3 regions of the Streptomyces sp. NPDC054765 genome follow, and region 1 is predicted to be linked to each of the others. Evidence: predicted binding sites of a transcription regulator. Region 1 holds the regulator's gene; each other region holds the start of a gene.
The links. Region 1 encodes HrcA, which represses chaperone genes, less so after heat shock. Its sites were predicted from a motif close to TTNGCACTCNGNNNNNCNGAGTGCNAA; they were not measured.

Region 1 (10,242 bases):
GGTCGAGTCGACCTTCTCCTCCGCTGCGACCACGCCCGCCTCACGCAGCACATCGCCGGCGATCGCCGGTTCGGCCGCGGCCAGCTCCCTGGCGTTGGCGTAGTGCACCTTGGGGATCACCAGGATGTGCGTAGGGGCCTGGGGATTGATGTCGCGGAACGCGACGGTGGTCTCGGTCTCACGGACGATGGTCGCCGGCACCTCCCCCGCCACGATCTTGCAGAACAGGCAATCGGCCTGCGGTTCTCCCGCCACCGGTGGCTCCTCCCGGGTCATCCGCCGTACACACGGTGCGTACGGCCCTCGGATGCTACCGGGCGGCACCCACGGGGAGTCGCAGGGACCTGGGGGCGGGGTGCAACGGCGGTCCGGGCTTCCGTGAACCGGCCGGCAGACCGGACCGTGGAAGCCGGCCGGCAGACCGGACCGTGGAAGACAGGTCCTAGTTCCAGCGCCCGGTACGCCCCAGCAGCAGCGCCGTCGCCGCGGTGCCCGCCGTGGAGGTCCGCAGCACGGTCGTCCCCAGCCGGTAGGGCTTGGCGCCGGCCTCGGCGAAGAGGGTGAGTTCCTCCGGGGAGACCCCGCCCTCCGGCCCGACGACGAGCACGATCCGCCCCTCGGCGGGGAGTTCGGCGGTGGCGAGCGGGGAGCTGCCCTCCTCGTGGAGGACGGCCGCGAAGTCGGCGCCGGCGAGCAGGGCGGCCACCTGCCGGGTCGTCAGCGGGTCGGCGACCTCGGGGAAGGTCAGCCGGCGTGACTGCTTGCCCGCCTCGCGGGCCGTGGCGCGCCATTTGCCCAGCGATTTGGCAGCCCGCTCGCCCTTCCACTGGGTGACGCAACGCGCCGCCGCCCAGGGCACGATGGCGTCCACACCGGTCTCGGTCATCGTCTCGACGGCCAGCTCGCCGCGGTCACCCTTGGGGAGCGCCTGGACGACGGTGATCGTGGGGTGCGGCGGGTCCTCGGTGCGCAGCCCGGTGACCGCGACGGTGAGCCGGTCCTTGCCCTCGACGGCGGCGACCGTGCCGTACGCACCGGCGCCGTGGCCGTCCGTCAGGACGACCTCCTCACCGGCCCGCAGCCGGCGCACCGACACCGCGTGCCGGCCCTCGGGGCCGTCCAGGGTCAGCGTGCCGCCGGCCCGTACGTCCGCGAGCGAGTCGACGAGGAAAACCGGCGCGGTCATGAGGTGCGGCCGGCGCCCGGCAGGGTCAACGCGGCGCGCGCCGCGTCCAGTTCGACCGCCAGAACGTCCACGAGCCGCCCGGCGGGCATCTCCCGCGCCAGCCGGTGCCCCTGCCCCGCCCACAGGTTCATGCCCTGCGCGTCGCCCGCCTTGGCCGCGGCCTTGCGCACCGTGGAGGTGAGGTAGTGGACGGCGGGGTAGGCGGCCGGGGCGTACGGGCCGTGCTCGCGCAGGAAGCGGTTGACCAGCCCGCGGGCCGGACGGCCGGAGAAGGCCCGGGTCAACTCCGTATGTGTGAACAGCGGGTTGGTCAGTGCCTGCTTGTGCAGCGGGTTGGCGCCCGACTCGGGGGTCGCGAGGAAAGCGGTGCCCAGCTGCGCCATGGTCGCCCCGGCGGCCAGCACCGACGCGATCTGCGCCCCGCGCATCAGCCCGCCCGCGGCGATCACCGGGATCTGCACGGCCTCGCGGACCTGGCCGAGCAGCGCCAGCAGGCCCAGCCCCGAGCCGGTCCCGTCGGCGTGCGGATCGTCGCGGTGGGTGCCCTGGTGGCCGCCGGCCTCCACGCCCTGCACACACACCGCATCGGCGCCCGACCACTGCGCGGCCTGGGCCTCGGCGGCGGTGGTGGCCGTGACGACCGTGTACGTACCGACCTTGGCGAAGGCGTCGAGGACGGCGCGCGAGGGGCAGCCGAAGGTGAAGGAGACCACCGGCACCGGGTCGTCCCGCAGGATCGCGAGCTTGGCCTCGTAGCCGTCGTCGACGGGCCCGTCGGTGTCGCCGAGTTCGGTCTCGTACCAGGTGGCCTCGCCCGCGAGTTGCTCGCGGTAGACCTCGACGACGGAGCCGTCGGCGAGCGAGGGCTGCGGCATGAAGAGATTGACGCCGAAGGGCCGGTCGGTCAGCGACCGCAGCTGTTTGATCTCCTGGTACATGCCATCGGCGGTTTTGTAACCGGCGGCGAGGAAGCCGAGACCGCCGGCGCCGCAGACGGCGGCGGCCAGCTCGGGTCCGGAGCCGCCTCCCGCCATCGGCGCCTGCACGATCGGGTAGCGGCAGAGATCGGTCAGTGCGGTGGGCATGAGCACATCGTGTCACGCCCACCGCCGCGTTCCGAACCGGGGCCGTGGCCGCCGCGCGAGCCCGGGGAGCGGCTTCGGCCCCCGGGCCCACCTGGGCTATCGGCCGTTGAACGCATCCTTCAGACGCGAGAACAGCCCCTGCTGCCCCGGCTGGAACTGCCCCGTGGGCCGTTCCTCTCCGCGCAGCTTCGCCAGCCGCCGCAGCAGCTCTTCCTGGTCGGGGTCGAGCTTGGACGGCGTCTGCACCTCGACGTGGACGATCAGATCGCCGCGGCCGCCACCGCGCAGATGGGTCACCCCGCGCTGGTGCAGCGGGATCGACTGGCCGGACTGGGTGCCGGGCCGGACGTCGATCTCCTCCACCCCGTCCAGCGTCTCCAGCGGACACTTCGTGCCCAGCGCCGCCGCTGTCATCGGGATGGTGACCGTGCAGTGCAGATCGTCGCCGCGCCGCTGGAAGACCGAATGCGCCAGCTCGTGGATCTCCACATAGAGATCTCCGGCGGGGCCGCCGCCGGGGCCGACCTCGCCCTCGCCCGCGAGCTGGATGCGGGTGCCGTTGTCGACGCCGGCCGGGATCTTGACGGTCAGCGTGCGGCGGGAGCGGATCCGGCCGTCGCCGGCGCACTCGGGGCACGGAGTCGGCACGACCGTGCCGAAGCCCTGGCACTGCGGGCACGGCCGGGACGTCATGACCTGGCCGAGGAAGGACCGGGTGACCTGCGAGACCTCACCGCGGCCGCGGCACATGTCACAGGTCTGCGCCGAGGTGCCGGGCGCCGCGCCCTCACCGCTGCACGTCGTACAGACGACGGCGGTGTCGACCTGGATGTCCTTGGTCGTGCCGAAGGCCGCTTCGTTCAGCTCGATGTCGAGCCGGATCATGGCGTCCTGGCCGCGGCGGGTGCGCGAACGCGGCCCGCGCTGCGATGCGGTGCCGAAGAAGGCGTCCATGATGTCGGAGAAGTTGCCGAAGCCCGCACCGAAGCCGCCCGCGCCCTGGCCGCCGCCGGCCTGCGAGAGGGGGTCGCCGCCGAGGTCGTAGACCTGCTTCTTCTGCGGATCCGACAGGACCTCGTAAGCGGCGTTGATCTCCTTGAACCGCTCTTGGGTCTTGGGGTCCGGGTTCACATCCGGGTGCAGCTCGCGCGCCAGCCGGCGGAAGGCCTTCTTGATCTGGTCCTGCGAGGCGTCGCGGCCGACGCCGAGGACCGAATAGTAATCCGTGGCCACTTACGACTCCGCGAGGATTTGTCCGACGTAACGTGCCACTGCGCGTACCGCTCCCATCGTTCCGGGGTAGTCCATGCGGGTCGGTCCGACCACGCCGAGTTTGGCGACTGCCTCGTCGCCCGAACCGTAGCCGACCGTGACGACCGATGTGGACGCCAGGCCTTCATGGGCATTCTCATGCCCGATACGTACGGTCATGCCCGAGTCCTTGGCTTCCCCGAGCAGCTTGAGCATCACCACATGCTCCTCAAGGGCCTCCAGAACCGGCCGAATGGTCAGGGGGAAGTCGTGCCCGAAGCGGGTGAGATTGGCGGTGCCGCCGATCATCAGCCGTTCCTCGGTCTCTTCCACCAAAGTCTCCAGCAACACCGACAGCACTGTCGAGACCGTGCCGCGGTCGTCCTGCTCGAAGGACTCCGGGAGATCCTGCACCAACTGCGGCACATCCGCGAACCGGCGGCCGACGACCCGGCTGTTGAGCCGCGCCCGCAGATCCGCCAGGGACGTCTCACCGAACGGCGCCTGGCAGTCGATGAGCCGCTGCTCGACCCGTCCGGTGTCCGTGATCAGCACGAGCATCAGCCGGGCCGGGGCCAGCGCCAGCAGCTCGACATGGCGGACCGTGGACCGGGTCAGGGACGGATACTGCACGACTGCGACCTGCCGGGTCAGCTGCGCCAGCAGCCGGACCGTGCGGCCCACCACGTCGTCGAGGTCGACGGCGCCGTCCAGGAAATTCTGGATCGCCCGCCGCTCCGGGCTGGACAGCGGCTTGACGCCGGCCAGCTTGTCGACGAACAGGCGGTAGCCCTTGTCGGTCGGGATGCGCCCGGCGCTGGTGTGCGGCTGGGCGATGAATCCCTCGTCCTCCAGGGCCGCCATGTCATTGCGGACGGTGGCCGGGGAGACGCCGAGCTGATGGCGTTCGGTGAGCGCCTTGGAGCCGACCGGCTCCTCCGTGCCGACATAGTCCTGGACGATGGCGCGCAGCACCTCCAGCCTGCGTTCACTGAGCATCCCGCGCACCTCCAGTCCGGCCGTCCGCCGTCTTGTGTCTCCTGGCACTCACACGGGCCGAGTGCCAGACCCTGAGCCAGTGTACGGCCGGGTAGCACGGCCACGGCAAGGGCAGCCGCGCGGAGCACTCGCCGGATGACCGTGTTCGGCCGATCTGTCGGGCAACGCTATCGCGATGGCGCTAGCGTCTCGGTATGCACACTGCTTGGGAAGAGGCCGGTTGGGAACGACTCGGTGACGGTGTCGCCAGGCGCCGGATGCCGGGCTGGGACGAGACGATCGGGGTGATCGCGGGGGCCACCGGGGTCATGATCGTCGACACCGGCGCGACCCTGCGCGACGGCGCCGATCTGCGCCGGTCGGTCCGCGGCGTACTGGGCCGGGAAGTGACGCATGTCGCGCTCACCCATCCACATTTCGATCATGTCCTGGGCACCGCCGCCTTCGCGGGGGTCGAGGTGTTCGGCGCGACCGGCCTGGAGGAGCTGTTCCGGCGCGAGAAGGACGAGCTGCGGCGGAGCGCGGTGCGCCACGGCGTCGGCGCGGACGCCGCCGCGGAGGCCGCCGATCTGCTCGTCGCCCCGCACCACCACGTACACGGCCGGCTGACCGTCGAGCTCGGCGGCCGGCCGGTGCTGCTCGCCAACGTCGGCCCCGGGCACACCGCCCACGATCTCGCGGTGCTGGTCCCGGGCCGGCAGGGCTCCCCCGAGATCGTCTTCTGCGGCGATCTGGTCGAGGAGTCCGGCGAGCCGCAGGCGGGCCCGGACGCGCTGCCGCAGCAGTGGCCCGGCGCGCTGGACCGACTGCTGGCCCTCGGCGGCGAGGACGCGGTCTACGTCCCCGGCCACGGCGCCGTGGTGGACGCCGCCTTCGTGCGCGCCCAGCGGGACGCCCTGGCGGCCCGCTTCGGCGTCGCTCCCGCCTCCTGACCCCTGCCCCGACCCTCCGTCCCCCTCTTCGCGTCCCTCTCCCGAACAGAACAGGCCCATGCAGAGCAAGCGTTACAGCCCCGATCTGACCCCGTCCTGGAAGAAGCAGCGCCCCGCCCCCGAGGTACCGGCCGACCCGGATCTCGTCGTCGAGGAGGTCACCACGGGCTTCTGCGGCGCGGTGATCCGCTGCGAGAAGACCGCCGAGGGCCCGACGGTCACCCTGGAGGACCGCTTCGGCAAGCACCGTGTCTTTCCGATGACCCCGCGCGGCTTCCTCCTGGAGGGCAAGGTCGTCACCCTCGTACGCCCCCAGGGCCGTCCGGCGCCGGGCGCTCCGGCTCGTACGGCCTCCGGCTCGCTCGCCGTCCCCGGCGCCCGCGCCCGGGTCGCCCGCGCCGGGCGCATCTATGTGGAGGGCCGGCACGACGCCGAGCTCGTCGAGCGGGTGTGGGGCGACGATCTGCGCATCGAGGGCGTCGTCGTGGAGTACCTGGAGGGCATCGACGACCTCCCGGCGATCGTCCGCGCCTTCTCCCCCGGGCCGGACGCCCGTCTCGGCGTCCTCGTCGACCACCTCGTGCCCGGCTCGAAGGAGTCCCGGATCGCGGCCGGGGTGACCGGCGCCGACGCCCTGGTCGTGGGCCACCCGTACATCGACGTGTGGGAGGCGGTGAAGCCGTCGTCCGTGGGGATCCCGGCCTGGCCCACCGTGCCGCGCGGGCAGGACTGGAAGACGGGCGTGTGCCGCGCGCTGGGCTGGCCGGAGAACACCGGGGCGGCCTGGCAGCGCATCCTGTCGTGCGTGCGCTCCTACAAGGACCTGGAGCCGGCGCTGCTGGGAAGGGTCGAGGAACTGATCGACTTCGTCACGGGTGGCGGTGGGGCCTGATGTCCTTGAGAGTGCCGAATTCGCTGGTGTCCAGGTCGATGCCGAGCAGTGTCAGGGGCACGGGGTCGCCGAACTTCGTGATGCGCTGCACGCGGTAATCGGCCTCCTCGCCCTCTCCGACAGGTTCGGTGAGCAGGACGCACTGGGCCATGACGGGGTCGATGATCAGGTAGGCCGGAGCCTTGCCCGCGGCATAGATCGAGCGCTTGATGCCGTAGTCCCGGTCGACGCTGGTCTTGGAGACGACCTCGATCAGCATCGTGACCACTCCGGCCGGCATGAGCCGCCCGGACTCCGGCACGACATCGCGTTCCAGAACCACGAGATCGGGCTGCGGTTCACTGTTCTCGCTCAGGATGTCGATGTCCTGCGTCTGAAGCCGGTGCCACTTCTGACGCGGAATCTGGTCGAAGACCGCCTCAACGATCAGGTTGTGGACCAGATCCGGTCCCGCCATCATCACAATTTCCCCCCGGAGGAGCTCCACCTTGATGCCCTCGGGAACCTCAAGGTTCTCGAAGAGCTCCGTCATCCGGCGTTCATCCACAGTGGTCATCTCCGTGGCCTCCGTTTCCTGTTCGCCGTGTCTACGGCACAGGCCAGGAACAGCCTAGGCGGCCCCGCAGGCCCGCCACATCGGTTCACTCGTTCGAGGATCAGTCCACCAGATCCCGCACCACCGCGTCAGCCAGCAGCCGTCCCCGGAGTGTCAGGACAGCCCGGCCGGCCTCGTACGGCGCCCGCTGCAGGAGCCCGTCGGCCAAGGCGCGGGCCGCCGCCCGTGCGCCCGCCGGGGCGAGCAGGTCCAGCGGGCAGCCGTCCGCGAGCCGCAGTTCCAGGAGGATGCGCTCCACCCGCCGGTCCTCGTCCGCCAGGATCTCGCGGCCGGCGCCCGGGGAGCGGCCTTCGGCGAGGGCCTGGGCGTAGGCGCCGGGGTGTTTGACGTTCCACCAGCGGACGCCGCCGACATGGCTGTGGGCACCGGGGCCCGCGCCCCACCAGTCGGCGCCGGTCCAGTACAGCTCGTTGTGGCGGCAGCGGGCGGCGTCGGTGGTGGCCCAGTTGGAGACCTCGTACCAGCGGAAACCGGCCGCGGTGAGGCATTCCTCGGCGATGAGGTAGCGGTCGGCGTGGACGTCGTCGTCGGTCATCGGGACCTCGCCGCGGCGGATCCGGCGGGCCAGCTGGGTGCCCTCCTCGACGATCAGAGCGTAGGCGGAGACGTGGTCGGGCCCGGCGCCGACCGCGGCGTCGAGGGAGGCCCGCCAGTCGTCGTCGCTCTCGCCCGGGGTGCCGTAGATCAGATCGAGGTTGACGTGCTCGAACCCGGCCGCGCGGGCCTCGGCGACGCAGGCCTCGGGGCGGCCGGGGGTGTGCGTGCGGTCGAGGATCTTCAGGACGTGCTGCCGGGCGCTCTGCATGCCGAAGGAGACGCGGTTGAAGCCGCCCGCGCGTAGTTCGGCGAGGTAGCGGGGGTCGACGGACTCCGGGTTGGCCTCGGTGGTGATCTCCGCGCCGGGCGCCAGGCCGAACTCCTCGCGGATCGCCGCCAGCATCCGCGAGAGATCGGCGGCGGGCAGCAGGGTCGGGGTGCCGCCGCCGACGAAGACCGTCTCGACCGGGCGCGGGTCGTCGCCCAGCACCTTGCGGGCCAGCCGGATCTCGTCGACGACGGTGTCGGCGTAGTTGTCACGGGAGGCCAGGGCGCCGCCGGAGCCGCGCAGCTCGCTCGCGGTGTAGGTGTTGAAGTCGCAGTAGCCGCAGCGGGTCGCGCAGTACGGCACGTGCAGATAGAAGCCGAGGGGCCGGCCGGCGGCAGCGGCCGGCGTATGACCGGGCAGCGCCCCGTCCTCGGGCATCGGCTCACCATCAGGCAGTGCGGAAGGCATGGACACATTGTCCGTCATGGCGGGGCGGCGCCGGTCCGGGCGGCGATGTGCCCTACGGCACCCCGTGCCCCGCTGCCTGGAGGACCAGCAGCGCCAGGTCGTCGTCGGGCGGGACCGGGCCGAAGGCGTGGACGGTGTTGCGGATGTGGCCGGCGAGGGCGGTCGCGCCGAGGCCGGCACCGTCGGCGAGGGCGGTGGCCAGCCCGTCCTCGTCGTCGAAGAGCCGCCGTCCCGAGCGCCGCTCGGTCACGCCGTCGGTGACGCACAGAAGCGTTTCGCCAGGGCAGAGGTCGAACGATTCGCTGACGTACGCCGCGTCCTCCACCACCCCCAGCAGCATCTGCGGCGCCGCGACGACCCGGACCGTGCCGTCCGCGCCCAGCACCAGTGGCAGCGGGTGGCCGGCGCTGGCGAGGGTGCAGCGGGCGCCGCCGGAGCCGCCGGGGTACGGGACGATCTCGCCGTAGAGCAGGGACAGGAAACGGGCCTGTTCGCCCTCCTCGCGGATCTCGACCGGCGCCTCCGCCCCGGCGCCGGCCGCCGCCACCGCCGCCGCGACCGCCGCGACCGAGTCCGCGGCCTCCCGTGCCATGGTCTTGTTGAGCCGGTCGAGCACCGCCGCCACCCCGAAGCCGTCCCGGGCCAGCAGCCGCAGCACCGGCCGGGCCAGCCCGGTCACCGCGGCCGCCTCGGGGCCGCTGCCGCAGACATCGCCGAGGGCGAAGCACCAGCGGCCGTCCCCGGCGTCGAAGAGGTCCCAGAAGTCGCCGCCCGCCCAGGCGCCCTCGCGTGGTTCGTAGACCACCGCGGACTCCACGCCGGGCACCTGCGCCCGTCCCCGCGGCAGCAGCCGGCGCTGCAGGACCTGGCTGATGCGCTCCTGGCGGCTGTAGGCGCGGGCGGTGGCCACCGCGCGGGCGACCCGGCGGCACAGGTCCTCGACCAGCCCGACCACCTCGTCGGGGAAGCGCGGCAGTCCGCCCCGGCCGAGCAGGAGGGTGCCGAGCCGGCGCCCGCCGGCGACCAGGGGGCAGGCGAGTGCGGCGCCGCCCGGCCCGTAGCCGCCCGGTTCGTACGGCCAGGGCCAGGGGACCGCGCCGGGCGCACCGGTGGGCGAGCCGCTGCCCGGAAGGTGGGGCGGCTGCTTCTCCAGCGCCGTACGCAGCGCATCGATCCGGCTCTCGCTGGTGTGCCAGACGCGGGCGAGCCGCTGCTCCTCGCCGTCGGGCGCGATGCCCCGGCCGGGGGCGCCGCTGTCGCCGTCGCAGAGCCACACCGCGCACCATTCGGCGAGCCTCGGGACGATCAACTGGGCGGCGAGCGCGGCGACCTGATCGGCGTCGAGCTGGCCGGAGAGCAGATCGGAGGCTTCGGCGAGGAAGGAGAGGGCGCCGTTGTCGACCCGGTCGGCCTCGTGTTCCGGCCGGGCGGACCGGCGCGGCCCCGGGGCGAGCAGCTCGGCGGCCCGCAGACCACACTGCAGCAGCTGGTCGTCGAAGGTGAGCTCGGGCTCGGGCCCGGCGCCGTCCCGGGCCCCCACGGGCAGCCGGAACCAGACGGTCTTCATGGCCCGGCGGTAGGTGATGCCCCAGGACTCGGCGACCGCGCTGATCAGCTGGAGGCCGTGGCCGCCGTTCTCGGATGCGGCGCCGTCCTCGTGAGCGCGGACCGGCTGGGTGGGGTGGTGGTCGGAAACCTCGATGACGAGGCCGGGCCCCGGTGCGCCGTCCGGGCCCGCTCCAGGGGTGACGGGGGCTTCCGCGCAGGGCGCCGGGTACGGCTGCGCGCCCCCTCCCCCGTACGGCTTCGCGCCCCCTCCCCCGTAGGGCTCCGTGCCACGGCCCCCGTAGGGCTCCACGCCCGGCTCCCGCTCGGGCTCCAGCCGGCAGCGCAGCTCGACGGTGGTGCCCGCGTGCACCACCGCATTCGTCACCAACTCGCTGACCAGCAGCTCCGCTTCGTCCGCGAGCCGGCCGACCAGCCGCTCCGCGCCGGGCAGCCGCTGGCC
Region 2 (10,242 bases), on a different contig from region 1:
ACACGGTAGAGGCCAACGAGATGATCCTCGACTCGTCGGCCTACGTGCTGGAGTACGACTTCGACGCCTGAGCCCTCACGCCGCGCGGGTGCTCACGCCGCCCGTCGCGCCGCGTACTCCGGGATTTCGGCCATCGGCGGGCGCTCCTCGGTGTCCACGTCCGTGGTGCGGGGGACGAAGCCCTGCTCGCCGCGGTCGAACTGGGTGAGCCGGGGCCGCACCAAGTGGCCGCGGGTCAGGCGTAGTTGGGCGGTGCGGTAGATCGCGGCGGCCATCCGGCCCAGGGCCTGGCCGTCCTGATGGCGGTGTTTGCGGACGCCGACGTCCACCTGGGCCAGCGCGTCGAGGCCGACGGTGTGCAGGGCGTCGACGAGCAGGCCGAGCTCGACGCCGTAGCCGACGGGGAAGGGGAGCTGCTCCAGCAGGGAGCGGCGGGCCGCGTACTCGCCGCCCAGGGGCTGGACGAAGCCGGCCAGCTGCGGCCAGTGGAGATTGAGGAGGGGGCGGGCCACCAGCTCCGTCACCCGGCCGCCCTGGCCGGCCCCGGAGCCCTCGGCGCCGGTCTCCAGGGGACGGTCGTACATCGCCTTCACGAACTGGAGGTCCGGGTCGGTCAGCAGCGGGCCGACGATCCCGGAGACGAAGGCGGCGTCGAATTCGCGCAGGTCGGCGTCGATGAAGCAGATGATGTCGCCGGTGGTGGCCAGGAGGGAACGCCACAGCACCTCGCCCTTGCCGGGGAGGGCGGGCAGCCGCGGCAGGACGGTGTCGCGGTGCACGACCCGGGCGCCGGCCGCCGACGCGACCTCGGCGGTGCGGTCGGTGGAGCCGGAGTCCAGCACCACCAGCTCGTCCACCAGCGGCGCCGCGTCCGTCATCAGGGCGTCACGGATCGTCGTCACGATGGCGCCGACGGTGGCCTCCTCGTCGAGCGCCGGCAGTACGACGCTGACCGTACGGCCCGTCTGGCGCTTGGCCTCCAGCAGCTGTCCCAGTGGGCGGTCCGCGGCCGACCAGGAGCGGCCGCTCAGCCAGCGCTGCACCTCTTCCAGCACGTCTACGACTCCTCGGTCGCCGCCGGATCGGCGGCCTTGTGATCCATCTCGCGGTTCGGACGACTATCTCAACCGTCAGTGCAGTCGGTTACAGTCTTGAACAACGCGGATGGCCGTCGCATGTCGGGGTCGCCGCGCCATAAACGCCTGGGTCGAGGCCCAGCGCCATACCGCTCATCCAGAGGGGCAGAGGGATACGGCCCGTTGAAGCCCCGGCAACCCTCCAGCCGGTCTTGCCGCAAGGACGCTGACGTCCCGCGCGCGAGGCTCCCGGCTAGGGAAGGTGCCAAATCCGTCTCGTGACGAGGTGCGTCGCGAGGAAGATGAGGAGAAAGGGCCTCGCCTCCATGGCTGTGCAAGTCACCGAAAACACCCCCACCGTCGCTCTGGGTCCCGCCGCCGCGCTGTCGTGCCGCGAGTGCGGACAGCGATTCCCGCTCGGCCCGATCTTCGCGTGCCAGGAATGTTTCGGGCCGCTCGAAGTCGCCTACGACCTGCCGAGTGGCGACCCCGAGGGCCTGCGGAAGCAGATCGAGGCCGGTCCGGACAACATCTGGCGCTACGCCCCGCTGCTGCCCGTCCCCGCCGACGTGGCCGACAAGCCCAACCTCAACCCCGGCTGCACCAAGCTCGTCAAGGCCGACCGGCTCGCCGCCGAGCTGGGCGTCACCGGCGGGCTGTACGTCAAGGACGACTCCGGCAACCCGACGCACTCCTTCAAGGACCGCGTCGTGGCGATCGCCGTCGAGGCCGCCCGCGCCTTCGGCTTCACCACCTTGTCCTGTTCCTCCACCGGCAACCTCGCCGGTGCGGTCGGCGCCGCGGCCCGCCGCGCCGGTTTCCAGTCCTGCGTGTTCATCCCGCACGACCTGGAGGCCGGCAAGGTCGTCATGGCCGCGGTCTACGGCGGCGACCTGGTCGGCATCGAGGGCAACTACGACGACGTCAACCGCTTCTGCTCGGAGCTCATCGGCGACCCGCTGGGCGAGGGCTGGGGCTTCGTCAACGTCAATCTGCGTCCGTACTACGGCGAGGGTTCCAAGACCCTCGCGTACGAGATCTGCGAGCAGCTGGGCTGGCGGGTCCCGGACCAGATCGTCATCCCGGTCGCGTCCGGCTCGCAGCTGACGAAGATCGACAAGGGGCTCAAGGAGCTGATCGCCCTCGGCCTGGTCGAGGACCGGCCGTACAAGATCTTCGGCGCCCAGGCGGAGGGCTGCTCGCCGGTCTCCACGGCCTTCAAGGCCGGGCACGACGTGGTGCGCCCGCAGAAGCCGAAGACCATCGCCAAGTCGCTGGCGATCGGCAACCCCGCCGACGGTCCGTATGTCCTCGACATCGCCCGGCGTACCGGTGGCGCGGTCGAGGACGTCAACGACGAGCAGGTCGTCGACGCGATCAAGCTGCTGGCCCGGACGGAAGGGGTCTTCGCGGAGACCGCGGGCGGGGTGACCGTCGGCGTGACCAGGAAGCTCATCGAGGAGGGCCTCCTCGACCCGTCCCTGACCACCGTCGTCCTCAACACCGGTGACGGCCTCAAGACCCTGGACGCGGTCGCGCCGACCTCCGGCCCCACGGCCACGATCCGTCCCGACCTGGAGGCGTTCCGCGCGGCCGGCCTGGCCCGCTGAGGCCGCCGGCCCGTCCCCGGACGAGGCCGCGCCGCAGGCCCCCGAACTCGTAGTCCGCACCACCGGAAGGCAGAACCATGAGCGTCAAGGTCCGCATCCCCACCATCCTCCGCACCTACACCGGCGGCCAGGCCGAGGTCCCCGCCGAGGGCGCGACCCTCTCCGAGGTGATCGCCGACCTGGAGCAGAACCACCAGGGCATCGCGGCCCGGGTGCTGGACGACGCCGGCAAGCTGCGCCGCTTCGTGAATGTGTACGTCAATGACGACGATGTGCGCTTCGAGCAGGGCCTGGAGACGCCGACCCCGGACGGCGCGGGCGTCTCGATCATTCCCGCGGTGGCCGGCGGCTGCTGATTTTCCGCCATCTCTTCTCCTGCTTGACTGGAATTGCCCCGTCCGCCAGAAAGCGGACGGGGCAATTCCATGTTGTGAAAGGAGATACCATTGGGGTGATCCCCCTCCGCATATCGCCCCGCGTGTGCCGAACGCATATGAGACCGCGATCAGTTGTGCCCAAAGTGTGTGCAGCTTTTGTCGCTTAGGTGCGCTATGCCCGGCCCGACTTGCCCTGGAGAACCGGGATTTCGCCGCATATTGCCGATTCTCCGGCCTCAGAATTCTCGTCCGATTGACCTGTTGCGCTGGGCATCTGTGCAGATACATTCAGCGGCGGTCGACGCGTTCCGGCGCACACCCCACGGGCCTTTCGCGGGGTGAGGTCTGACCCGGGTCCGCGGAGTGCGGTCCTGCGCAAGGGCCAGTAATAGGGGAGTTAGGCATGGCTCAGGGCACCGTCAAGTGGTTCAACGCGGAGAAGGGGTACGGCTTCATCGCGGTCGACGGTGGTGCGGATGTTTTCGTCCACTACAGCGCGATCCAGATGGACGGCTACCGCACCCTTGAGGAGGGTCAGCGAGTCGAGTTCGAGATCTCGCAGGGCCAGAAGGGGCCGCAGGCGGACATGGTCCGGATGGCCGGCTGAGGCGCCGACCAACTGCTGCGTAGAGGAGGCCCGCGCCCCGTAGGGGGTGCGGGCCTTCTGCTGTCCGCCGCCGGCGGACGGCGGGCCGGCTCCTGGGCACGCCGGGGGGCCGGCCGACTCCCCGGCATACCTGTGCTCACCCGTCACTCGGTCACCACTCCTCTTGGCGGCTTCTTCGAAGCCGCCTTGCACTCAAGGGGTGCGAGTGCTAATCATTGCGTTAGCACTCTCCCAGTGAGAGTGACAAAGAAGGACCGGGTCGGTGAGGCCCGTAGGCCGGGTGGGGCAAGGAACCACGCAGGTCTGCAGGCCGTCCGTCGCGGGCGCCAGCGCGGTCCGGAGCAATCCTTCCCCAAGCTCTCAACTGCGTTCGAGCAGGGGAGACCCCATTAGTCCGGGAGGACCACTTCACATGGCCAAGATCATCGCGTTCGACGAGGAGGCACGGCGCGGTCTCGAGCGCGGGATGAACCAGCTCGCCGACGCCGTCAAGGTCACCCTCGGCCCCAAGGGCCGTAACGTCGTCCTCGAGAAGAAGTGGGGCGCCCCCACGATCACCAACGATGGCGTGTCCATCGCCAAGGAGATCGAGCTCGAGGACCCGTACGAGAAGATCGGCGCCGAGCTGGTCAAGGAGGTCGCGAAGAAGACGGACGACGTCGCCGGTGACGGCACGACGACCGCGACCGTCCTGGCCCAGGCGCTGGTCCGCGAGGGCCTGCGCAACGTAGCCGCCGGCGCCAACCCGATGGCCCTCAAGCGCGGCATCGAGCGCGCCGTCGAGGCCGTCTCCGCCGCCCTGCTGGAGCAGGCCAAGGACGTGGAGACCAAGGAGCAGATCGCTTCGACCGCCTCCATCTCCGCTGCTGACACCCAGATCGGCGAGCTCATCGCCGAGGCCATGGACAAGGTCGGCAAGGAAGGCGTCATCACCGTCGAGGAGTCCCAGACCTTCGGTCTGGAGCTGGAGCTCACCGAGGGTATGCGCTTCGACAAGGGCTACATCTCGGCGTACTTCGCCACCGACATGGAGCGTATGGAGGCGTCGCTCGACGACCCGTACATCCTCATCGTCAACTCCAAGATCGGCAGCGTGAAGGACCTGCTGCCGCTCCTGGAGAAGGTCATGCAGTCCGGCAAGCCGCTGCTGATCATCGCCGAGGACGTCGAGGGCGAGGCCCTGTCGACCCTGGTCGTCAACAAGATCCGTGGCACCTTCAAGTCCGTCGCCGTCAAGGCCCCGGGCTTCGGTGACCGCCGCAAGGCCATGCTCGGCGACATCGCCATCCTCACCGGTGGCACCGTCATCTCCGAGGAGGTCGGCCTCAAGCTGGAGAACGCCGGTCTCGAACTGCTCGGCCGCGCCCGCAAGGTCGTCATCACCAAGGACGAGACCACCATCGTCGACGGTGCCGGCGACAGCGAGCAGGTCCAGGGCCGGGTCAACCAGATCCGCGCCGAGATCGAGAACAGCGACTCGGACTACGACCGCGAGAAGCTCCAGGAGCGTCTGGCGAAGCTGGCCGGCGGCGTGGCCGTCATCAAGGCCGGTGCCGCCACCGAGGTCGAGCTCAAGGAGCGCAAGCACCGCATCGAGGACGCCGTTCGCAACGCGAAGGCGGCCGTCGAGGAGGGCATCGTCGCCGGCGGTGGCGTCGCCCTGCTCCAGGCTTCCTCGGTCTTCGAGAAGCTCGACCTGGACGGCGACGAGGCCACCGGTGCCAACGCTGTGAAGCTGGCCCTGGAGGCCCCGCTGAAGCAGATCTCCGTCAACGGCGGCCTTGAGGGCGGCGTTGTGGTGGAGAAGGTGCGCAACCTGCCCGTGGGTCACGGCCTCAACGCCGCGACCGGCGACTACGTCGACATGATCGCCGAGGGCATCATCGACCCGGCGAAGGTCACGCGCTCCGCGCTGCAGAACGCCGCCTCCATCGCGGCGCTGTTCCTCACCACCGAGGCCGTCATCGCCGACAAGCCGGAGAAGGCCGGCGCGGCGGGCGCTCCGGGCGGCATGCCGGGCGGTGACATGGACTTCTGATCCCCCGCGGATCAGACACCGGTCCTCCCGGACCGCACGTCCAGACGTACGTCGGGGCGGCACCCTCCTCCCAGGGGGTGCCGCCCCGGCGGCGTTTTCGCGGGGACCACCCCGCGCTACCCGGCGGGCCGCTGCCGGCGGCGGACGATGAGGCAGCCCGCGAGGCACAGTGCCCCCGCCACGGACAGCAGCACGGCGCCGCAGAGGGTGGCCGGTGCGGGCGGGGTGTCGTGGTCGAGGGTGCTTTCGAAGACGGCGTGGATCACCAAAACATTGCCGTGCGTCGCGGGCAGCGGCGGGTACGGGGGCGGTGTCTCGCCCCACAGGATCAGTGCCGCCCCGCCGGCGGCCAGTACGAGAGCCGTGAGAGCCACGATCAGCCGGGCGCGCCAGGGGCGGCGTAATCGGATCAGCATGGCGCCGACACTACTGACCGCCGTGTCACGGGAGGGCGGGATCACGGTCGGTCGTGCGGTCGGCGAGGGCCGTGCGGAGGGGGGCCGGTGGCCGTGCGGCCGCGCGCAGGCGCTCCACGCGGGCACGGACGTGGGCGGCGGTCCGCTCCGCCGGACGACTCCGGCGGTCCGGTGGGGCCACGCCCCGGCACGGGCCGCAGACCCCTCCGGGGAGTGCCTCGGGCCGGCCGGGGGCGCGGCAGACGGTGCACTCCATGATCCGGAGGGCTCCGGCAGAGGGTCCTTGGGCCGGGCCCGGACCGGCGGCCGCTGTTTCGGGCCCGGTCCAAGGCCCCTCGGGCGGCATCTTGGCGAGCAGCCGGGAGCGGGCGAGGCGGCCGGGGTGGTGGATGTGCGGAGGCAGCCCCGCGACCAGCGCGTGCACCAGCTGGTCGCGGGTGGCGCCGCGCGCGAACCACTCCTCGGCGAACGCTTCGAGGGACGCGCAGTCGGCAGCGGACAGCGTCATACGGGGCTCGGCGCGGCCGAGGGCGGCGAGGGCGGCGTAGCCGGGGGACTGCGGTTGACGGGCACGGGTGAGGGTGCGGACGTGCGGGTCCCGTGGGCGCGGTGGTCCGGCGGCGGGAGGCGGGGCGTGACGGTCGCCGCGGCCATCGTCGCCATCGCGGCCATCGCGGCCATCGCGGCCGTCGTCGTCGGTCAGCGGGACGTTCCCGGCGCATAGGGCCATCCACCAGGAGTCGTCCCGGGCCGTACGCGAGAAGTACGTGCGCGTCACCCAGAGCGGACTGCCGCCGTCACTCGTGTGTGTCTCGGCGACCCGCCGCAGATGACCGGCCTCCGAGAGGCAGCGGAGCGCGGTCCGCAGGGCGCACTGCCCGTAGTCCGGCAACACCTTGGCCAGCGTCTTCACGGAGATATCGGCACCCTCGGGCAGCCGGTCGAGGTAGGTGGCGATGGATGCCTCGCGACGGGGGAGATGTACGAAGTCACCGGGGCGGGACGCCCGCTGGTCGGGCGCGGCGCGTTTGCCGTAGCCGGGGCGGGCGGAGGGGTGGTCGCCGTGGGGGAGTGCGGGGGCGCACGGGGCGGCGTTAAAGTTGTCGCTAGCCATGAGATCGTCGCGCTTTCGATCTTGGTGGTCAGACCCCGGTCGGTGTTGGTAGCACCTGCCGGGGTTGTTTGTTGCTGCGCACGCTAGACCGGCGCGGCATGGTGTCGCAAGCCGGTCACGGAATGTCATCCACGCTGGTGTGGGCGGGAGTTGGCGGAACCGGGGGAGGGCGGGTGGGTTACTTCCGTCCACCCGTTCCTTGGAAAGAGGGCTCGGGGTCCGCGGCTTGAGCCCCGGACCCCGAGTGTCGTCAGGCGCCCTACAGGGAGCTCGACTTGATGCCCTCGATGAACGCCGCCCAGGCCGGTGCCCGGAACGCGAGCGCCGGGCCGTCCGGGTCCTTGGAGTCACGGACGGGCACGATGCCGGGGTGGTCGTCGGAGACTTCCAGGCAGTCGCCGCCGTCGCCGCCGCTGTGGGTGGACTTCCGCCAGGTGGCGACTTCGAGGCAGTTGCCGCCGCTGCCGCCGCTATAGCTGGACTTGTGCCACGTGGCGATTTCGAGGCAGTTGCCACCCTCGCCGCCGCTATAGCTGGACTTGCGCCAGATGGCGGTGCTCAGGTCGTACTCAGGGCTGATCATCATGCGCGTAATCCTCCGCCACTGATTCGATCAGGGCCAGGGAATCTTGGGGTGACAGTGCGCTGGCCCCGAGCAGATCGTAAGTCAGGTTGTGGCGGGCGACAGTCGCTGGGTCGTCCTCCAACTTGCTTGCGTTCAGTACTTCGAGGTGGGCGAGCGTGGGCGCGTCCTCAAAGCTCATCAACTTGAGCGCGCCATTCAACGACGCATGGGCACCTGCTGAGAATGGCAACACCTGCAAGACGACTCGATGCTTCCGGACCAACTCCGCCACATGCCACAGCGCCTCCGCCATCACCTCCGGGCCGCCGGTCCTGCGGCGCAGTACAGCCTCGTCCAGCACCACCCACAACAACGGAGTCGTTGGATGGTCGAGAAGGCGTGCGCGTTCGAGTCGTGCCGTGACCGTTTCCTCGATCACGTCCTCCGGCGCCGTCGGCTGGTAAGCGCGGCAAACTGCCCACGCGTACGCCCTCGTCTGCAGCAGTCCTGGAATCAGCTGCGGCGCGTACTCCCTGATCGCCGTGGCAATGGCTTCCGCCTCCGCCGCCTCCGCGAAGTGATCCGGGTACTTGGACTTCTTCGCGGCCGTGCAGTTGCGGACGAAGTAGCCGTCCGTCCTGAGGATCTCGTCCATCTTGACGGCGTAATCCATCTGCATCCGCCGTGTCCCTGCCTCCAGCTGGCCGATGAACGAGCCGCTGACGAAGAGGGGGCCGCCGAGTTCTTCCTGGGTGAGTCCCGCCTCCTCACGTTTGTGTCGTAACTCGGCCCCGAGCATGGCGCGGGGTGACGAAGACGGGTCGAGGGGCTTGGGTCCGGGCATCGCAGCAACTCCCTGTTACACACGATCGGTTGTTGGGTCTGCGTCTCTATGCAGGCTAGACCTGTAACCGCCACGCTGTGTGCACAACGAGAACACTCAGCGTGGAAGGTGATGAAGAGAAATGTTGACGGCGCGTGATCAGGTACGGCAGGCCGAGGTTGTCATGGTGGAACTACAGACCGCACTGAGGGCAGTGGGGATCACCCTGCCCTCCCTCTGCGTCGACCCGGTGTCGTGCGCGAGCAGTGTCATGGCGCCACTGATCGAGCTGGGGCGCTGCAATTTGGACACCGCTCAGCGCCTCGCCGACGTACTGGCGGAGTACGCCAAGACCGCCGCTCCCGGACACGGCGCGGAGGAGCGGCAGCCGTGATTCCGGCCCTCGGCAGCTATGCGGTGGACGGGCGGGACGGGCGCGTCGGGCGGGTCGTGGGCTGCGAGGGACCGTTGATGCAGCTCCGGCCGCCAGGCGGCGGCCGTCCGTGGGACTGTCCGCCGCACTTACTCGCCGCCGCCCCGCCGTCCGCCGTACTGGCGGCCCGCGTCAGAGAACGGAACTGGGAGAGCCGGATGCCGTGACCGGGAGCGTTCTTCCTCCGCCCAGCTCATCCCGCATCCCGCATCCCGCATCCCGGTCGCCGTAGCGGGCTGGGCTTTCCGTTGGCGGGCAGATGGGGGTGAGCGGCCGGCCGGGCTGAGGGTTTCCGCGGGCTGGAAGCGGGCCGTTCGCGGACATCGGCGTCGCTCTCACGACGCAGTCTGCGCCTGGGAGCCTTTCAGTGATGCGACGTAGGCTCCGACGGTGCGCCCGGCGGCCAGGAACGGTTCGGCGGAGTGCAGTCCGCGGGCGAGGAGGAACGCTCCTTCGATCGCGGTCAGTACGGCGAAGATGACGGTGCGGGAATCGGTGTCCGACAGCCCCCGCGTGGCGAGGTACCGGCTGCCCTCGTCGACCCACGTTCCCATCACCTCCGCGGCAACTTCTCGCAGCGCGGGCTCGGTGTCGGCGATCTCGCCGGTGACGGTGCCGACGGGGCACATGTTCGCCCAGCCCGTGTTCTGCATGTCCTCGGCAGCTGCGCCGAAAAACGCCTCAATGCCGAGCGCGAGATCGTCGTGAGGGGTGAGCAGCAACGGCAGCAACTGAAGGTACGCGGCTCCGCTCTGTCGGAGCGCGGCGGCCGCGACCTCGCGCTTGCCCCCCTTGAAGTGGTGATAGATGGAGCCGGTGGGGGCACCGGCCGCGCGGGCGAGTTGGTTGATGCTCGTGGCGGAGTATCCCTGCTTACGCAACAACTCCGCCATCGCCAGCGCGATCCGCTCGTCGGTTCTCATGCTTCCATGCTAGAACGGTCTCTCTAGAGAGACCGTTCTAGCGGGAGGCGCCGTGCGGAGCATCGAAGTACCGGCTGGTGTCATCGAATACGACGTGGCCGGATCGGGGACACCGGTCGTCGTCCTCCTCCATGGACTGCTGATGGACCACACGGTGTGGGACCGCGTACTGCCGCTGCTGCCGCCGGGGTTCACGTATCTACGCCCGGTCCTGCCGCTCGGAGCCCACCGGCGGCCGATGAAGCCCGACGCCGACCTCA
Region 3 (10,242 bases), on a different contig from region 1:
CTCGCGGTGGACCGCGCCGGGCTGCGGCTGGGGCGCGGCGGCGGCTCCTACGACCGGGTGCTGGCCCGGCTGGAGCGGGCCGGGGCGCGGGCGTCGCTGGTGGTGCTGCTCTACGACGCGGAGGTGCTGGCCGAGGTGCCGGCCGAGCCGCACGACCGGCATGTGCATGCCGCGGTGACCCCGTCGGCGGTGCACCGGTTCACGGCGCCGGGGGCCCGTACGGAGGGCTGAAGCGGGCCCCCTACGGGCGGTCCGGGAGCCGGCGGCCGGAGCGGAGCCGGGAAGTGCCGCGGCCGGAGCGCGGCCGGAAAGGCGTCGGGCGGGCCGGAGGTCTCCGGCCCGCCCGGTGGCGCAGCGATCACCTGACGGCGGCGGGAGCGCCGCCCGCCCCTACGGCGACAGGGTCAGCGTGTCCTTGCCCGCCTTCTTGACGGCGTTCTCGCTGTATGCCCAGGGCAGCAGCTCGCCCTTGGCCCACTTGTCGGTCTGGTCGTAGTAGTGGGCGTCGTAGGCGTGCCCGGAGGCGCCGGTGAGGTTGATCCAGCGGGACTTGTCGAGGTCGGCGAGGTTGACCACCATCCGCATCGACGGGACCCAGGTGACCTGGTAGCCGCCGGCGGCGTTCCAGCCGGTGGCGTCGACCGCGGCCTCACCGCCGCCGACGTTCCAGGGGCCGCGGTTGAACAGGCCCTGCAGGATGCCGGGGCCGTCGGTGCCCAGGGTCTGGTTCTTCAGGAACATCTGGTGGAGGCGGCCCCAGCTCCAGTTGTCGATGTTCTTGCCCAGCTTGGAGGTCAGCTCGTAGCGCGCGTCCTTCATGGCGTGTGCCAGCAGCTGGTCGCGGTTCTTGTCGCCGGGGTGGCCGGGCCGGTCCTCGGTCTGCCACCAGGCGTTGTTGGGGTCGTCCAGGATGCCGCGGACGACCTCGTACCAGCGGTCGCCGCCGTCGGGCTGGGCGGTGTCGCCGGCCCGCTCGCCGCACTCGCGGATGTACTTGTCGTTCTCATCGGCAGGGCCGGTCTCGTCGGCCGGGCGGACGGTCAGGCACTGTCCGTCGGGGCGCAGCTCCTTGGGCATCTTGTTGCCGAAGGCGAGCTTGAGGGTGTTGCGCCAGACGGCGTTGAAGTAGGCGGCCGCGGCGGAGTCGGGCTCCTGGGTGAAGTCCCAGCCCTCCAGCAGCTGCTGGGCGTCGCGGACGTACTTGTCCTTGATGTCGATCTTCGTCAGATAGGGCGTCAGCAGCCGGGCGATCTCGCTGCTGTTGTCCTTCTGGAAGGCCTGCATGTCGTCGGTGGAGACCTTCCCGCCGTCCTGGATCTTCGACTCGATCAGGTCGTTGATCCGCTGGCTGCGGGAGCCGTAGCCCCAGTCCTTGGTGAGGAGGTAGGGGTACTTCTCGTCGGTGACGGCCTGGTTGGCGGTGACGATGTAGCCGCGCTGGGGGTTGTACTCGTACGGCAGGGCCTTTTGCGGGATGTAGCCGGTCCACTGGTACCTCGGGTCCCAGCCGGGCGCCGGGTAGGTGCCGTCGAAGTGGCCGTCCCCCTTGCCGCGCACCGGGATCCGGCCCGGGGCCTGGTAGCCGATGTTGCCCTTGGTGTCGGCGTAGATCAGGTTCTGGGAGGGGACCTCGAAGTGGGCGGCGGCCTTGCGGAAGCCGTTCCAGTCCTTGGCGCGGTTGAGTTCGAAGACGCCGTCCATGGACTTGCCGGGGTTCAGCGCGGTCCAGCGCAGCGAGACGGCGTAGCCGTCGCCGCGGTCCGGTGCGGTGTTGCCGACCGGGGCGTCCTTGCCGACGTTGGCCATTTCGCCGTCGCGGTCGGAGACGATCGGCCCGTTTTTGGTGGACCGGACGGTGATCTCGCGGCTGTCGCCGTCGGCGACCTTGATGGTCTCCTTGCGGGTTATGAAGGGCTGCTGCTTGTTGTCGTAGAGGTAGCCGTTGGCATTGACCTTCTCCAGGTAGAGGTCGGTGACATCGGCGCCCAGATTGGTCATGCCCCAGGAGATGTCCTGGTTGTGGCCGATGACGACGCCGGGCATACCGGAGAAGGTGAAGCCGGAGACGTCGTAGTTGCACTTGGGGCCGGTGGTACGGCAGTGCAGGCCCATCTGGTACCAGAGCGAGGGCATCTGCGGTGCCAGGTGCGGGTCGTTGGCGAGCAGCGGTTTGCCGGTGGTGGTGTGCGCGCCGGAGACGACCCAGGAGTTGGAGCCGATGCCGTTGCCGTTGGGCCCGAGCAGGGCCGGGACCTTGTCGAGCGTCTTGGACAGCGAGGACAGCTGCGACTGCAGGCCCGCGGTCGCGCCGGCGGGGGTGGCATTCGCCGAACCCTTGGGCGAGAACTTCTTGGTGGCGGGGTCGACCGTGCCGCCCTCGACGATCGGCCTGTGCCGCTTGTACGGGTACGCCGGGTAGAGCTGGGCGATCTGCGCCGGGGTGAAGCGGCTGGTCATCAGGGAACGGTCGATCTCCTCCTGCATGTTGCCGCGGAGGTCCCAGGCCATCGCCTTGAGCCAGGCCACCGAGTCGACCGGCGTCCACTTCTCGGGCTTGTAGTCGTTCTGGAAGTCCAGCGCCGCGTACTCCAGGGACACCGCCGAGCCCTCGTGGTCCTTGAGGTAGCCGTTGACGCCCGCGGAGTAGGCCTGGAGGTACTTCTTGGTGCTGGGCGACAGCTGGGTGTCGTACTCCTTCTGTGCCACCTCGTGCCAGCCGAGGGTGCGCAGGAACGAGTCGGTCTTGACCTGGCTCTTGCCGAACATCTCCGAGAGCCGGCCGGCGGTCATGTGGCGCCGTACGTCCATCTCCCAGAAACGGTCCTGGGCCTGGACGTACCCCTGGGCGCGGAAGAGGTCCGCGTCGGTGTCGGCGTAGATCTGCGGAATGCCGTTGGCGTCGCGGACGACGTCCACGGGGTTGCTCAGACCCGGGAGTTTGAGCGAGCCGGTGGTCTGCGGGAGCGAGGCGCGGACGGTACTGACACCCCAGAACGCGCCGAAGCCGATGCCCGCCACGAGCAGCAGCACGACCGTGATCGCGACGAGACGGCCGCGCCGCCCCTTCTTTTTCCTGGGGACTGGGCCGGACTTGTTGGCGGGCATCTCTGTCCTTCGAGGGGCAGGGTGGGCGTGCTGGAGCAACCATAGGCGCACGGGTTCGGCGACCCCTATGCGGAGTCACCGCCAGCACCTTCAACCTTCAAGCAATGGTAAATTGTTAGTCTCAGTAACTAGATACGGTAAGGAAAGACCTCCGGAACCCGTGCGAGGAAGGACCAGCTCCTGTCTGTCGACCACCTCAACGAACTCCTGCTGATCTGCTCGCTCGTACTGCTCATCGCGGTTGCCGCAGTACGGCTCTCCTCGCGCAGCGGGCTCCCCAGCCTGCTCATCTACCTGGGGATAGGCATCGCCATAGGGCAGGACGGCCTGGGCGGCGTCGTCTTCGACAACGCCGAGCTGACCCAACTCCTCGGCTATACCGCGCTGGTCGTGATCCTCGCCGAGGGCGGCCTGGGCACCAAGTGGAAAGAGATCAAACCGGCGCTGCCCCGGGCGGTGGCGCTGTCGACGGTCGGCGTCGCGGTGAGCGTGGGGGTCACCGCGGCCGGAGCGCACTATCTGGCCGGGCTGGACTGGCGCCAGGCGCTGCTGATCGGCGCCGTGGTCTCCTCCACGGATGCCGCGGCCGTCTTCTCCGTACTGCGCAGCGTGCCGCTGCCGGCCCGGCTGACGGGTGTACTGGAAGCCGAGTCCGGCTTCAACGACGCCCCCGTGGTCATCCTCGTCGTCGCCTTCTCCACCGCGGGACCGGTCGAACACTGGTATGTCCTGCTCGGCGAGATCGCCCTGGAGCTGGCGATCGGCGCGGCCGTCGGACTGGCCATCGGCTGGCTCGGCGCCTACGGCCTGCGGCATGTGGCGCTGCCGGCGTCCGGTCTGTACCCGATCGCCGTCATGGCCATCGCGGTCTCCGCCTACGCGGCCGGGGCGCTGGCGCACGGCTCGGGCTTCCTCGCCGTCTATCTGGCCGCGATGGTCCTCGGCAACGCCAGACTGCCGCACGCGCCGGCCACCCGCGGCTTCGCCGAAGGCCTCGGCTGGATCGGCCAGATCGGCATGTTCGTGCTCCTCGGCCTGCTGGTCACCCCGCACAACCTGCTCGACGACTTCGTGCCCGCGCTGCTGATCGGCATGATCCTCACGCTCGTGGCCCGGCCGACGTCCGTCTTCCTCGCGCTGCTGCCGTTCCGGGTGCCCTGGCGGGAGAAGACCCTGCTGTCCTGGGCCGGGCTGCGCGGCGCGGTGCCGATCGTGCTGGCCACCATCCCGATGGTGGGCGAGGTCCCCGGCAGCGAACGGGTCTTCAACATCGTCTTCGTCCTGGTCGTGGTCTACACCCTCGTCCAGGGGCCGACCCTGCCCTGGCTCGCCAGGCGGCTGCGGCTCGGCGACGGCGAGGAGGCCGCGGACCTGGGCATCGAGTCGGCGCCCCTGGAGCGGTTGCGCGGCCATCTGCTGTCCACGTCCATCGGTCCGGCCTCCCGGATGCACGGCGTCGAGGTCGGCGAACTACGGATGCCCGCCGGCGCCGCGGTCACCCTCATCGTCCGGGACGGCTCCAGTTTCGTGCCGTCGCCCGCGACGGTGCTGCGGCGCGGCGACGAGCTGCTGGTGGTCGCCACCGACCCGGTGCGCGACGCGGCCGAACGGCGGCTGCAGGCGGTCTCCCAGGGCGGCAAGCTGGCCGGCTGGCTGGGCACGGCCGGCCCCTCGGGGCGGCGGGGCCACCGCCCCCACTGACGTCCGGCCGGGCCCGCCCGGAGCGGGCAATGTGCGGCAAATCTCCACGGATCCCAAGGAAATTCACGTGAAGCCCTGGCCTATCCCAGGGCTTCACGCGTGGCGGCCTGTACTATAAAAACGCAACATCGACGAACCAACTCTGCCTGATGCAGAGCTGGCGCGACCGCTCGGCGGCCGCGGTCCCCCTGCCACGCGCAGCCACCTTCCCCGGTGCGGACCACGCGGTATCACTCGGTCCTGCGCGAGAGGACAGCTCTCGGCGCGTACCCGTGAGGACCTCGTGGGTGGCGCGCTACCAGGCGGCAGAAAGGCCCGGCCGTGGCATCCGCGGTCAAGGACTCCCGTTCCGGTTACGGACCACTGCTCCGCACCCCTGGTGCATGGACATTCCTGCTGCCCGGCTTTCTGGCCCGGCAGCCCTTCGCCATGCTGACGATCGGCATCGTGCTGCTCGTCGAATCCACCACCGGCTCGTACGGCACCGCGGGCGCGGTGTCCGCCGCGACCGGTGTCTCGATGGCCCTGTTCGCCCCGCAGAGCGGCAAGCTCGCCGACCGCTTCGGCCAGCGCGCGGTGCTGATCCCCGGCGTCCTGGTGCATGTCACCGGCGTCCTGGCCCTGATCGCCCTCGCCCTCACCCACGCCCCCCTGTGGGCGCTGTTCGCGGTGGCCGTCCCCACGGGCGCCTCGACGCCTCAGGTCGGCCCGATGGTGCGGGCCCGCTGGGCCTCCCGGCTCGGCGGCAGCCCGCTGATGCCGACGGCCGCCGCCTTCGAATCGGTGACCGACGAGTTCACCTTCGTCGTGGGCCCGGTGCTGGCGACCGCGCTGTGCACCGGCATCCACCCGGCCGCCGGGCTGGTCGCCGAGGCCGCGCTGACGCTGGCCGGCGGGCTGCTGTTCGCCTCCCGCAAGCGCAGCCAGCCGCCGGTGCACCGGCACGGGGCCGGCGGCCGGCCGCGCGTCTCGGCGCTGTCGGTGCCCGGCGTACGCGTCCTGATCGTGGCATTCCTCGGCATCGGCGCCGTCTTCGGCGGCATGCAGGTCTCGCTGACCGCCTTCACCCAGCACATCGGGCAGCCCGGCATCAACGGTGTGCTCTACGGGATCTTCGCGGGCGGCAACATGCTCGCCGGAATCGTCTGCGGCGCCCTGGCCTGGAAGGTCGGCCCCCGGCGCCGGCTGCTGGTCGCCTACGGGCTGCTGGCGCTGGCCACCACCCCGTTGTGGGCGGTCACCGCGGTGCCGCTGCTCGGCGCGGTCGGCCTGGTGGTCGGCCTGTGCATCGCCCCGGCGCTGATCACCGGCTACACCCTCGTGGAGTCGCTGGTGCCGGCCGCCGCCCGTACCGAGGCCTTCACCTGGCTGACCGGCGCGGTCGCGCTCGGCCAGGCCGCCGCGGCCACCTCCGCCGGCCAGCTCGCCGACCGCTTCGGGCCGAGTACCGGGTTCCTGGTGCCGCTGGCCGGTACGACGCTGGCCCTGACGGTGCTGCTGGCGCTCCGCGCCCACCTGCTGCCGCGCACGCCGGCCGGGCCCGCCGAGGCCCCCGATCACGGCGTGGACACCCCGTTCCCGGCCGCCTCCGACGACCGGGAACGGGAGCTGGCGCGCGCCTGAGCGGACGTGGAGTCGGTCACCGTCCGCCGGTCACGGTGGACTGGCGGGCGGGAATACTGCAATATGGAGCGTCGTTAGCACTCATCGAGTGAGAGTGCCAGGAGGAAGACAAGTGCCGACCTACCAGTACCAGTGCACCGAGTGCGGCGAGGGCCTCGAGGCGGTGCAGAAGTTCACCGACGATGCGCTCACGGAGTGCCCCGCCTGCAACGGACGCCTCAAGAAGGTGTTCTCCGCGGTCGGCATCGTCTTCAAGGGCTCCGGCTTCTACCGCAACGACAGCCGCGGCTCGTCGTCCAGCAGCAGCCCCGCGAAGAACTCCTCCGCGTCGGGCACGACGTCCTCGTCGGACTCGTCGGGCTCCTCGTCGGATGCGTCGAGTTCCTCGTCCGGCAGCTCGGACACCAAGTCCTCCGCCCCGGCCGCCGCGTCGTCCTCCGGCAGCAGCTCGGGCACCAGCTCCGCAGCCTGACCCGCAGCACTTCGGGCCCCGCCGTCACCGACGGCGGGGCCTGCTGCGTCTTACGGCTTCCGCTGTGCCTTAGGGCTTCCGCCGCGTCCTGCGACTCTCGCCGTGCCTTGCGGCTTCCGCTGTCCCTTACGGCTCTCGCCGCGCCTTACGGCTTCCTTTCGCCTCCGCGACCCGGCCGCCTCCGGCCGCCATGCCCCGATAGTGTGACCGGCATGGCTGACGCGGAGATTGGCGTTATCGGCGGATCGGGTTTCTACTCCTTCCTCGACGACGTGACCGAGATCACGGTGGACACCCCCTACGGACGCCCCAGCGACTCGCTGTTCCTGGGGCAGATCGCCGGCCGCCAGGTCGCGTTCCTGCCCCGGCACGGCCGCGGCCACCACCTCCCGCCGCACCGCATCAACTACCGCGCCAACCTGTGGGCGCTGCGCTCGCTGGGCGTACGCCAGGTCCTCGCCCCGTGCGCGGTCGGCGGCCTGCGCCCCGAATACGGCCCCGGCACGCTCCTGGTCCCGGACCAGCTCGTCGACCGCACCAAGGCCCGTACCCAGACCTACTTCGACGGCGAGCCGCTCCCCGACGGAAAGATCCCCAACGTCGTCCATCTGACCTTCGCCGACCCGTACTGCCCCGCCGGGCGGCAGGCCGCCCTCACGGCGGCCCGTGGCCGGGACTGGGAGCCGGTCGACGGCGGCACCCTCGTCGTCGTCGAAGGCCCCCGCTTCTCGACCCGCGCCGAGTCGCGCTGGCACGCCGCGCAGGGCTGGTCGGTGGTCGGCATGACCGGCCACCCCGAAGCCGTCCTGGCCCGCGAACTGGGCCTGTGCTACGCGTCCTTGGCGCTGGTCACCGACCTGGACGCGGGCACCGAGACCGGCGACGGCGTCTCCCACGAGGAAGTCTTCCGGGTCTTCGCCGAGAATGTGGGCCGGCTGCGCGAGATCCTGTTCGACACCGTCTCCGCGCTCCCCGACAACGCCGCCCGCAACTGCCTGTGCACCGAGGTCCACACCGGCTGGGACCTGGGCATCGACCTGCCGTAACGGCCCGGCGGATGGCCCGGCGGATGGCCCGGCGGATGGCCCGGCCTCCCCCTTCCGGGTGGCCGGGTTGTCCACAGGGACGGGGCCGTCCACAGCCCGGAGCGGGCCGGTGCGGATTCCGGCACGGTGGTGAGCACCGATTCGTCCGAAGCCCTCACCACAGGCGGTGCCCACCATGCCCCGTGCCTCGTCCGTTCCCCCTCCCTACGCCTATACCGGCCCCGGCCCCGGCCTCCTACCCCCTCCGCTCCCCGCTCCCCCGCCCTGTGAAGTGCCGCACTTCGCTCCCGTACGAGCCGGCGGCGGCCGGGGCCGTGACGGACGGGGCGGGCGGCGGCGCATGCTGACCGCCGCCCTGGCGATGACCGCCGCAGTACTGGCCGGCGGGGCGTCGTACGGTGCCGTACGAGCCGCTCCCGCCCCGGGCTGCCCGTCGGCAACGGCCGCGGGAGGGCGGTAACCGATGCTCCAAGATCAAGTGGCATCTGCCTTCCCCGCACGCGAGACTGCTGCGGGTGGCGGGGCATCCGCCGCGCGCCAATGGGGGCGCGCCCACCGCACCGGTACCGCGGTCCATGCCCACGGCGTCCGTCGGAAAGACGCCCTCCGCCGGACGCGCACCGACGCTCCGGCCGACCGCGGGTTCATGGTCCACGACTGGACACCTCCACCCCGCCCTGACGTAAATTGCGGTGCTGATTGTTGGTGCACCATCCGTAGTGAGCGTGGAAAGAGGCTGTCTGGTGAGCGAGAGCAAGGGCGTCCTGCAGGGATTCAAGGAATTCCTGATGCGCGGCAACGTCATCGAACTCGCGGTTGCGGTCGTCGTCGGTGCTGCCTTCACGAACATTGTGAACGCAGTGGTCAAGGGCGTGATCAACCCGATCATCGGCGCGCTGGGCTCGCAGAACCTCGACAACTACAAGGCCTGTCTCACCGAGTGCCACGCGGACAAGAAGACCGGCGCATTCACCGACGGCATCTACATCCTGTGGGGCTCGGTGCTCAGCGCCGCCCTGACCTTCCTGATCACCGCCGCGGTCGTCTACTTCCTCATGATCCTTCCGATCAACAAGTGGAAGGAACGCCAGGCGGCCAGGAAGCCGGTCGACAACGCCCCCGTCGACCCGACCGAGGTCGAGCTGCTCATCAAGATCCGCGATGCACTGCTCGCGCAGCGCAACGGCTCGCCGTCCGTGCCCTATCGCCACACGGGCACCATCGGCACACAGAAGACTCAGGAGTAGCAGCAGGCGCCGACGGCGGCCGGTCCGCGCCGCCCTCTCGCCTCGCTCAGAGGTGGTGGGGCGGCTTTTCGTCGAGGAAGCGCGCGAGGTCGGCGGCGCTGTCACTGCCGTTCGGGCGCTCGCCCCAGCCACGGTCGGTGTCGTCCGAGGACTGCTGGTTCAGCGGGTCGTCGAAGATCAGCCTCGCTGCGGGCTTGGGGGCCGGGCGCGCAGCCGGCGAAGGCGCGGGGGCCTGCGCGGCCTCGGACGCGTCCTGGGACGTGGGGGCCGACTCGGGTTCGGGGGTGGTGCTCACCCCTCCAGGGTACGGGCGCGCCGGGCGCGGTCGCCGGTCAGCACGGGCTCACGGCGCCCTCTCCCCCGTAGGCCGCCGCAGCGTGGCGCCGCCCCCCGTGCACGTTCCACCGGCGGACGGCGGCCGCGGGAGATGCCAGAGCCGCAACGGCCTGGCACCAGCGGCCTTCCCTGCACCGGTCCCCCGCCGGTCAGGGGTGATAGAGCTGCCGGGCGCGGACCGCATCGAGGGAGCCGTCCGCACCGATCCGCAGGAAGTGGTCCACCTGCCACGCCTGTGCACTGCTGGCCTGGCGATTGGTCGTCTCGACCCACGGCGGGTAGATGCGGAACGCCCGCTTTCCGCCCGAGCCGTTGCGGGAAACGATGCCCCGTTCACCGAGCACGTCCCGCGGAAAGACGAAGTGCCCGAACTCCCGGCCCTGGCGGCAGCTGATGACGAAGAGATCGACCGGGTCCGCGGAGTCGAACGGCTGAATGGGCCCGCCGGGGCTCCGCTTCCACACCGTCACGAACTGACCGACCTTCGTCGGGGTCGTCTTGGCCACCCGGAACCTGACGGCGGAGCCGTCGAGCGTGAATTCATGGGCCGCGTACTCGGCGCTCTCCGCTTCGGGCACCGGCCGCGAGCAGATGAACCCACACGGGTCGTACACCTGCGTCTTCGCCGCGAGAAGGTCCTCATGCAGCGATGCCCCACCCGCCCAACGCTCGGGATCTGCGGGGCGGTGTTCCGAAGAGTCCGCGGGATGTG

Region 2: the regulator HrcA is predicted to act here: its motif matches at 3,891-3,917, upstream of groL (chaperonin GroEL).
Region 3: the regulator HrcA is predicted to act here: its motif matches at 6,504-6,530, upstream of ACWGJY_RS00580 (FmdB family zinc ribbon protein).

The regions. Positions count from the first base shown of each region.
Region 1 is NZ_JBSHBP010000009.1:76,754-86,995, forward strand. It holds gene ACWGJY_RS08715 (histidine triad nucleotide-binding protein) at 1-255, opposite strand, end outside; gene ACWGJY_RS08720 (16S rRNA (uracil(1498)-N(3))-methyltransferase) at 443-1,186, opposite strand; gene ACWGJY_RS08725 (nitronate monooxygenase) at 1,183-2,271, opposite strand; gene dnaJ (molecular chaperone DnaJ) at 2,368-3,504, opposite strand; gene hrcA (heat-inducible transcriptional repressor HrcA) at 3,505-4,521, opposite strand; gene ACWGJY_RS08740 (MBL fold metallo-hydrolase) at 4,716-5,453, shown strand; gene ACWGJY_RS08745 (DUF3097 domain-containing protein) at 5,512-6,345, shown strand; gene ACWGJY_RS08750 (Uma2 family endonuclease) at 6,323-6,901, opposite strand; gene hemW (radical SAM family heme chaperone HemW) at 7,002-8,234, opposite strand; gene ACWGJY_RS08760 (SpoIIE family protein phosphatase) at 8,287-10,242, opposite strand, start outside.
Region 2 is NZ_JBSHBP010000037.1:49,532-59,773, forward strand. It holds gene ACWGJY_RS22860 (GntR family transcriptional regulator) at 1-71, shown strand, start outside; gene ACWGJY_RS22865 (glucosyl-3-phosphoglycerate synthase) at 93-1,055, opposite strand; SAM riboswitch class I at 1,227-1,385, shown strand; gene thrC (threonine synthase) at 1,403-2,686, shown strand; gene ACWGJY_RS22875 (MoaD/ThiS family protein) at 2,764-3,042, shown strand; gene ACWGJY_RS22880 (cold-shock protein) at 3,467-3,670, shown strand; gene groL (chaperonin GroEL) at 4,083-5,708, shown strand; gene ACWGJY_RS22890 (hypothetical protein) at 5,825-6,124, opposite strand; gene ACWGJY_RS22895 (hypothetical protein) at 6,150-7,238, opposite strand; gene ACWGJY_RS22900 (DUF397 domain-containing protein) at 7,498-7,824, opposite strand; gene ACWGJY_RS22905 (helix-turn-helix domain-containing protein) at 7,808-8,647, opposite strand; gene ACWGJY_RS22910 (hypothetical protein) at 8,769-9,020, shown strand; gene ACWGJY_RS22915 (hypothetical protein) at 9,017-9,226, shown strand; gene ACWGJY_RS22920 (TetR/AcrR family transcriptional regulator) at 9,395-9,982, opposite strand; gene ACWGJY_RS22925 (alpha/beta fold hydrolase) at 10,035-10,242, shown strand, end outside.
Region 3 is NZ_JBSHBP010000001.1:105,080-115,321, reverse strand. It holds gene ACWGJY_RS00600 (5-formyltetrahydrofolate cyclo-ligase) at 1-231, shown strand, start outside; gene ACWGJY_RS00595 (penicillin acylase family protein) at 391-3,105, opposite strand; gene ACWGJY_RS00590 (potassium/proton antiporter) at 3,286-4,806, shown strand; gene ACWGJY_RS00585 (MFS transporter) at 5,128-6,429, shown strand; gene ACWGJY_RS00580 (FmdB family zinc ribbon protein) at 6,542-6,901, shown strand; gene ACWGJY_RS00575 (S-methyl-5'-thioadenosine phosphorylase) at 7,114-7,947, shown strand; gene mscL (large conductance mechanosensitive channel protein MscL) at 8,691-9,194, shown strand; gene ACWGJY_RS00565 (hypothetical protein) at 9,241-9,489, opposite strand; gene ACWGJY_RS00560 (MepB family protein) at 9,680-10,242, opposite strand, start outside.